Regions from separate parts of the Sphingomonas sp. BK069 genome, predicted to be linked through region 2. Evidence: riboswitches for the same ligand, from Rfam matches in the RefSeq annotation. Region 2 holds a riboswitch; the other holds the start of a gene.
The links. Region 2 has a riboswitch for glycine ahead of gcvT (glycine cleavage system aminomethyltransferase GcvT). Riboswitches for the same ligand answer to the same signal wherever they lie in the genome.
Positions count from the first base shown of each region.

Region 1 (4,197 bases), 1.3 Mb from region 2:
TAGACGTCAGCGAGCGCGGCGCCGGCGACGCGGGCGAGCAGGCGCTCGCGCGCCTCGATCACGGTGACCTGGCGGCCCAGCGCGGTCAGTACTGCCGCCGCTTCCAGCCCGACATAGCCGCCGCCGACCACCGCGACTCGTTCCACGCGCGACAGTTCGGCGATCATGCGATCGACGTCGGCGCGGCAGCGGACGGTGTGGACACCCGCCAGGTCGTGGCCCTCGCAGGCGAGCCGTCGCGCGCTGCCCCCCGCCGCCCAGATCAATCGATGGTAGTCGATCACACGACCGTCCCCGAGGGTCACATGCCGCGCCGAGGCGTCGACCGCGACCACCGCCCGTCCCAGCAGCAGCGTGATGTCGCGCTCGTGCCAGAAGGTGGCAGGACGGATGAGCATGCGTTCGAACGCGCGCTCACCGGCCAGATACTCCTTCGAGAGCGGCGGGCGCTCGTAAGGGAGCTCGGGCTCGGCGCCGATCAGCAAGATGGTGCCATCGAAGCCGCGCTGGCGCAGCGCCGCGGCGGCCGCCGCGCCGCCGTGGCCGGCGCCGACGATCACCACGTCATAGCGCTGCCTGTCGTTCCGTTCGCCGTCGCCCACGCCTGCCTCCTCGTCCATGGCCGGCGTCCCGCATGCGGGATGCAGCGCGCGGGTGGCAAGCGCGCGTTGCGTTCGTCACCACGCGGGTGCTAGCCGCGGTGGGTGACGACATCGCCCGCATCGCCTGAGCCGTTCCCGACGCGCACGCAGCGCCTCCGCTCCGCCACCGACGTGGCGCACCGTCGACTCGATGATACGATCATGGCGCTCGACCCTTTCGGCGATCGCTCGCGGTACGCGCGCCTGCTCGCGATCCACCGCGACTTCCACGCGCTGATCGCGCCGCTCTACGCCGCACCGAGCCTCGCCGCGCTAATCCCCGACCTGGCCGCCCGCGCGCGCCTCTCGGCGGTGGAGCAGGATGCCGCCGACCTCCACGTCCCGCTCGCGCCGCCGCCGCCGCCGCGCTTTGCCGCCGAAGTCGCGCCGGACCGCGGCACCGCGATCGGCTGGCTCTATGTCGCCGAGGGGTCGAGCCTGGGCGCGGCGATCCTGCTCAAGGCGGCGATGACGCTGGGCCTCGGGCCAACCTTCGGCGCGCGCCACCTCGCCGGCCATGCCGACGGCCGCGCGCGCCACTGGCGCAGCTTCACCGCGGCGGTGGACGCGGTCGCCCTGTCGGCCGGGGAGGAGGAGCGCGCGGAAGAGGGCGCGCGCGAGGCGTTCGACGCGGTCGCCGCGCTGGTGCGACGCGCCGCGCCGTAACGCACCGTTTCGTTTCGCCGCGCTTGCCAGCGTCCGCCCGCGCCGCCACCTCCTCCCGGTAGCGAGGCGCCGACGGCGCGGGAGTAGCACATGAAGAAGATCGGTTTCCTGTCGTTCGGCCATTGGTCGCCGACGGCGCAGTCGGCGACGCGCTCGGCCAGCGACGTGCTGTTGCAGTCGATCGAACTGGCTGAGGCGGCCGAGCAGCTCGGCGTCGACGGCGCTTACTATCGCGTCCACCATTTCGCACGGCAGCTCGCCTCGCCGTTCCCGCTGCTCGCTGCCGTGGGGGCCCGCACCAAGCGGATCGAGATCGGCACCGGCGTGATCGACATGCGCTACGAGAACCCATTCTACATGGCGGAGGATTCGGGTGCGGCCGACCTGATCGCGGGCGGGCGGCTCCAGCTCGGCATCAGCCGCGGCTCGCCCGAGCAGGTGATCGAGGGGTGGCGCTACTTCGGTTATGCGCCGGGCGAGGGCGAGAGTGACGCCGACATGGGGCGCCGTCACGCCGAGGTCTATCTCGAGCTGCTGAAGGGCGAGGGGTTCGCCCAGCCCAACCCGCGGCCGATGTTCCCCAACCCGCCGGGGCTGCTGCGGCTCGAGCCGCACCCGGCGGGGCTGCGGCGACGCATCTGGTGGGGCTCGGCGTCGGACTCGACCGCGGTCTGGGCGGCGCGGCAGGGGATGAACCTGCAGAGTTCGACGCTGAAGAAGGACGAGAGCGGCGAGCCGTTCCATGTCCAGCAGGCGCGCCAGATTCGCGCCTATCGCGCGGCCTGGGCCGAGGCGGGACACGACTGGGCGCCGCGCGTCTCGGTGTCGCGCTCGATCTTCGCGCTCGTCGACGATTGGGACCGCGCCTATTTCGGCCAGGCCGGCGGCGACGATCAGGTCGGCGTGATCGACGCCATGCGCGCGGTGTTCGGCCGCTCCTACGCCGCCGAGCCGGACCGCCTCGTCGAGCAGCTGCGCGCCGACGAGGCGATCGCCGAGGCGGACACGCTGCTGCTCACCGTGCCCAACCAGCTCGGCGTGGACTATAACGCGCACGTGCTCGAGGCGATCATGACTCATGTCGCGCCGGCGCTCGGCTGGCGCTGACCCACTCCGACGAGACGCGCGTGCCGCGGTGGCTTGACCGTTACGGCAGGGTGCGGGATAGCGTGCGCGTCGACGTGGGAGAGACCGGGCAGATCCGGCACCGAAGGAGCAACCGCCCCGGAAACTCTCAGGTAAAAGGACCCGCCGGCGCCAACATCTGGAGAGAGGCGCGGCGACGCGTCCGCCGACGGGATAGCGATCTCAGGCACAAGGGACAGAGGGGCATGGGCCGCGGCGAGCGGTCGGGGAGAGCGCGTGCCGACCGAGTCCCAGATGCTGCCGCTCGATCGCGGCGCGACACGCCCGATCAGCGTGGCCGAGCTGTTCACGATCGGCGTTGGCCCATCGAGCTCGCACACGGTCGGGCCGATGCGCGCCGCGCACGACTTCGCCGAGCGCGCCATCGCGGGCGAGCGCGCGCCGCGTCATGTCAGCTGCGCGCTGTACGGCTCGCTCGCGCTGACCGGGCGCGGCCACGCCACCGACACGGCGACGCTGCTCGGGCTGGCGGGCTGGTTGCCCGAGCGGCTCGACCCCGACACCGCGCCCGCGATCGTCGCCGCGGTCCGGGAGACCAAGCGGCTCTCGCTCGGCGGTGCGCGGACGATCGCGTTCGACGCGGAGGACGACCTCGTCTTCCACCCGCGCACGTTCCTGCCGCAGCACCCCAACGGCATGTGCTTCACCGCGACCTATGACGATGGCGCGACGCTGGAGGAGACCTATTTCTCGATCGGCGGGGGCGCGATCCTGCGGCTCGGCGCGCCGCCGCTCGCGCACAATATCGCGGTGGCGCATCCTTTCTCGTCGAGCGCCGAGCTGCTGGTGCGCTGCGAGGAGACCCGGCTCAGCATCGGCGCGCTCGTCCGCGCCAACGAGGAGGCATGGCGCTCGCCCGCGGAGAGCGACGCCTTCCTCGACTCAGTGCGCGACGCGATGAGCGCCTGTATCGACCGCGGCATCGCGCAGGAAGGCACGCTGCCGGGCGGGCTGCGGGTGCGCCGCCGCGCGCGGGCGCTGCACGAGTCCCTGTCGCGGTGCGGCCCGGAGGATCGCCCCGCCGCGGTGTTCGAGTGGGTCAGCCTGTGGGCGATCGCGGTGAACGAGGAGAATGCCGCGGGCGGCCGTGTCGTCACCGCGCCGACCAACGGCGCGGCGGGCGTGCTGCCCGCGGTGCTGCGCTACTACGAAGAACTCGTGCCGGGTGCGACGCGGGCCGGCGCGCGTCACTTCCTCTACACCGCCGCGGCGATCGGCATGCTGTATAAGAAGCGCGCCTCGATCTCGGCCGCCGAGATGGGGTGCCAGGGCGAGGTCGGCGTCGCCTGCTCGATGGCGGCAGGCGCGCTCGCCGCGGTGCTGGGCGGCACCGACCGGCAGGTGGAGAATGCCGCCGAGATCGGCATGGAGCACAATCTCGGGCTCACCTGCGACCCGATCGCCGGGCTGGTCCAGATCCCGTGCATCGAGCGCAACACGATGGGTGCGGTCAAGGCGATCAACGCCGCCTATCTCGCGCTGCGCGGCGACGGCAGTCACGTCGTCAGCCTCGACGCGGTGATCGAAACGATGCGACAGACCGGCGAGGACATGCGCAGCCAGTATAAGGAGACCAGCCTCGGCGGTCTGGCCGTGAATGTGGTCGAGTGCTGACAAGGGGCGGAGTCCGCGCTGACCTCCGCGATCAGTTCACCGCCATCAGCTGCGACGGGTACGGCTGCGCCAGCGCGACCGCGTCCTCGAACGGACAGCTGAGCCAGCGTTCCTCGTCCTCCTCGTGGAG
Region 1 covers NZ_JACHZH010000001.1:319,869-324,065, forward strand. Annotated here, with positions in the region: gene FHY02_RS01570 (NAD(P)/FAD-dependent oxidoreductase) at 1-620, opposite strand, end outside; gene FHY02_RS01575 (biliverdin-producing heme oxygenase) at 705-1,307, shown strand; gene FHY02_RS01580 (LLM class flavin-dependent oxidoreductase) at 1,398-2,414, shown strand; glycine riboswitch at 2,480-2,566, shown strand; gene FHY02_RS01585 (L-serine ammonia-lyase) at 2,688-4,067, shown strand; gene FHY02_RS01590 (SOS response-associated peptidase) at 4,099-4,197, opposite strand, start outside.
Region 1: it holds a riboswitch for glycine, as region 2 does, so the genes downstream of both, FHY02_RS01585 (L-serine ammonia-lyase) here and gcvT (glycine cleavage system aminomethyltransferase GcvT) in region 2, are expected to answer to the same signal.

Region 2 (4,197 bases):
GCGCTGGGCGTGGTGGTCGGCGCGCCGACGCTGGCGGTGCTCGGCGCGCGGATGGCGCGCCGCACGCTGCTGATCGCGCTCATGACGCTGTTCGCGGTAGGCAACCTGCTTTCGGCGTTGGCGCCGAGCTACGCGACGATGATGCTGGCGCGCTTCGTGGCGGGGCTGCCGCACGGCGCCTATTTCGGCATCGCGATGCTGGTCGCCGCTTCGCTGGTGGAGCAGCGCAAGCGCACCCAGGCGGTGGCGCGCGTGATGCTCGGGCTGACCGTGGCGACGATCGTGGGCGTGCCGCTCGCCAACTTTATGGGACAGGTGCTCGGCTGGCGGTCGTGCTTCGTGGTCGTGACGGCGCTCGCGGCGTTGACCGCAACGCTGGTCGCTGCCTTTGCGCCCCGCGACCGCGGCGACCCCGCCGCCAGCCCGCTGCGCGAACTCGGTGCGTTGCGCCGTGCGCAGGTCTGGCTCACGCTCGGCATCGGCGCGATCGGCTTTGGCGGCATGTTCGCGGTCTATACCTATCTTGCCGACACGATGGCGGCGGTGACGCAGGTCGGGCCGCGGCTGGTACCGTTCGCGCTGATGAGCTTCGGCGTGGGCATGACGCTGGGCAACATTGTCGTGCCGCGCTTCGCCGATCGCGCGCTGCTGCCCACCGCGGCGGCGGTGCTGGTGTGGGCGCTTGTCGCGCTGCTGCTGTGGCCGCTGGCGGCGCCGCATCTCTGGTCGGTGCTGCTGGCGATGTTCGCGATCGGCGTGAGCGGCGCGCTCGGCAGTGTGCTCCAGACCCGGCTGATGGACGTGGCGGGCGACGCGCAGGCGCTGGCGGCGGCGCTCAATCACTCGGCGTTCAACACCGCCAACGCGCTGGGGCCGTGGCTCGGCGGGATGGTGATCGCGGCGGGCTATGGCTGGACCTCGACGGGCTATGTCGGGGCGGCGCTGGCGGTGTGTGGGCTGGCGGTGCTGGGCGTGTCGGCGGCGGTGGAGCGATCGTCCGCCAGAAGAACACTGGCCCGCGCTTGACGGCGAGCAGCGACGGATCACCTCCCCCCGTCGCACCTGGCCACTAAGCACCGGGAACGACGGCTTGGCGTCAGTGAGCGCCTGTTGTTGGGCCGGCGTCTCAGCCCAGCGCGGTCAGGTGGCGATCAGATCGCCCGCGGTCGCGTCTGACGCCGTTCTCACATCACGATACCCGGTTTCGCCTCCGCGATCGCGGCGAGCACCATCCGCTCCCACACCGCGACATCGCCCGCCGCCGCCATCGCCGGGCTCGGCGCGCGCAGCGTGTGGAGCACCGCGATCGCGTCGTCGCGATAGTCCTTCCATGTCGCCTCGACCTGCGCAGAGGCCGACTCAGACTGGCCGTGTCCGTTGGCGCTGAGATGCTGACCGGCGAGGACGCGCGCGATGCGGTCGACGGCGGGTGAGGTGGCGGTGTCCATGCGAGTTGCTCCTTCTCCTGTGGTGCAAACGTCTTAGCACGGGCGCGGCTCCGACGCGCGGCGACCGTCGCGCGCCGCGAACGCGATTGACTCGGGCGGCGCTTGCCGTAGAGCGGCGACACGTCGATGCCGGGCGACCGGCATGGGCAGGCGCGGGAGAGTGCGGCGGGCCTTGCAGGCCGGTAGCCGCCGCCGAAGGAGCAACCACCCCGGAATCTCTCAGGCAGCAGGGACCGCGCCGGCCTTCATCGACGCTCTGGAAAGCGGCGGCGCATGTCTCGGGCAGGCGCCTCCCACCGAAGGGGTAACCCGCGCGTGCGCGGGGAAAGCTCTCAGGTCCCGTGACAGAGGGGGAAACGGATCAGGCCGGGTGACCGGCGCGATTCGCCCTCGCACGCACGGACATGATGATGAGCGACTCCGTTCCCCCATCGACCGACCTCCCGAGCGACGACGAGCTCGAGCCGATCGAGATCCTCGCCCTCCCGCTCGACTCCTGGCACCGCCAGCGCGGCGCGCGCATGGTCGAGTTCGCCGGCTACCACATGCCCGTCCAGTATGAGGGCATCATGGCCGAGCATCTGTGGACGCGCGAGCATGCCGGGCTGTTCGACGTCAGCCACATGGGCCAGCTCGGCATCACGGGGTCGAACGTCGCCGCCGCGCTCGAGGCGCTGATGCCCGCGGCGATCAGCGACGCGCCGCTCAACAAGGCGCGCTACTCGCTGCTGCTCGACGACCAGGGCGGCGTGCTCGACGACCTGATGCTGACGCCGCAGGCCGAGGACCGCGTCTACATGGTCGTCAACGGCGCGACCAAATACGACGACGTCGCGCACATGATCGAGCGTCTGCCCGACGAGATCACACTCAACCTGATGGAGGAGCATGCGCTGCTCGCGGTGCAGGGGCCGGAGGCGGTCGCCGCGGTGGCGCGGCTGATCCCCGGCGTCGACGCCATGGTGTTCATGCAGGCGGGCGCGTTCGACTGGCAGGGTCACGAGCTGTGGATCAGCCGCTCGGGCTATACCGGCGAGGACGGCGTCGAGATCTCGGTTCCCGCCGAGGCGGCGGTGGCGCTTGCCGACGCGCTGGTGGCGCAGCCCGAGATCAAGCCGATCGGCCTCGGCGCCCGCGACTCGCTGCGGCTCGAGGCGGGGCTGCCGCTGTACGGCCACGACCTCGATCCCACCACCACGCCGGTGATGGCTGACCTCGGCTTCGCGCTGGCCAAGCGCCGCCGCGAGGCCGCCGACTTCCCCGGCGCCGCGCGCGTGCTCGCCGAGCGTGAGGCGGGACCGGCGCTGCGCCGCGTCGGGCTGCTCGTCGAGGGGCGCCAGCCGGTGCGCGAGGGTGCGACCGTGGTCGACGATGGCGGCGCTACCGTCGGCCGCGTCACCAGCGGCGGCTTCGCGCCGACCGTCGGGGCGCCGATCGCCATGGCCTATGTTCCCGCGGCGCTCGCCGCGCCCGGCACCAGCGTGACGCTGTCGCAGCGCGGCAAGCCGCACCGCGCGACCGTCACCGGGATGCCGTTCGTTCCCCACCGTTACTTCCGAGGAGTGAAGTGAGATGAGCCGATATTTCACCGAGGATCACGAGTGGATCGAGGTCGAGGGCCAGACCGGCACGGTCGGCATCAGCGACTATGCGCAGGGCCAGCTCGGCGACATCGTCTTCGTCGAGGCGCCGGACTCGGGTCGTAGCCTGAGCAAGGGCGACGAGGCGGCGGTGGTCGAGAGCGTCAAGGCCGCGTCGGACGTCTATGCGCCCGTGTCGGGCACGGTGACCGAGGGCAATCCCGCGCTCGCCGACGAGCCGTCGCTGGTCAATTCGGATCCCGAGGGCGAGGGCTGGTTCTTCAAGCTGACGCTCAGCGATCCGAGCGAGCTCGAGGCGCTGATGGACGAGACCGCCTACGCCGCCTTCGTCGCTAAATTGTGATGTGACGCCCCTCCCGCGCGGGAGGGGCGGAACCCCTCCCCGAGGGGAGGCGGGAGAGACCAGACCATGCGCTACCTTCCTCTCACTCCGTCCGACCGCGGCGACATGCTCGCGGTGATCGGCGCCTCCTCGATCGACGACCTGTTCGTCGACGTGCCCGAGTCCGCGCGGCTCGACGGCCCCGTGCGCGACCTGCCGCTCCACGCCAGCGAGCTGGCGGTCGAGCGCCACATGACCGCGCTGGCGCGCAGGAACACCGTCGCGGGCGAGGTGCCCTTCTTCCTCGGCGCCGGCGCCTATCGCCACCACGTGCCGGCCTCGGTCGATCATCTGATCCAGCGCGGCGAGTTCCTCACCGCCTACACGCCCTATCAGCCCGAGATCGCGCAGGGCACGCTGCAGATGCTGTTCGAGTTCCAGACGCAGGTCGCGCGCCTGCTCGGGACCGACGTGGCCAACGCCAGCATGTACGACGGCTCGACCGCCTGCTGGGAGGCGATCGGCATGGCGCGGCGGATCACGCGGCGCGGCAAGGCGCTGCTCTCGTCCGGGCTGCACCCGCATTACGTGTCGGTCGCCAAGACCATGGCGCGCTACACCGGCGACCTGCTCGAGACCGGCGCGCCCGCGCTGACCGCGGAGACCGACGTCGACCAGCTGATCGCTGCGATCGACGCGGACACCTCGTGCGTCGTCGTGCAATATCCCGATATCCTCGGTCGCGTCGCGGACCTGACGCCGCTCGCCGAGGCCTGCCAGGCGAACAAGGCGCTGCTGATCGCGGTGGTGACCGAGCCGGTCGCGC
Region 2 covers NZ_JACHZH010000001.1:1,597,595-1,601,791, reverse strand. Annotated here, with positions in the region: gene FHY02_RS07715 (MFS transporter) at 1-1,026, shown strand, start outside; gene FHY02_RS07710 (hypothetical protein) at 1,185-1,448, opposite strand; glycine riboswitch at 1,592-1,694, shown strand; glycine riboswitch at 1,695-1,806, shown strand; gene gcvT (glycine cleavage system aminomethyltransferase GcvT) at 1,859-3,019, shown strand; gene gcvH (glycine cleavage system protein GcvH) at 3,021-3,392, shown strand; gene gcvPA (aminomethyl-transferring glycine dehydrogenase subunit GcvPA) at 3,459-4,197, shown strand, end outside.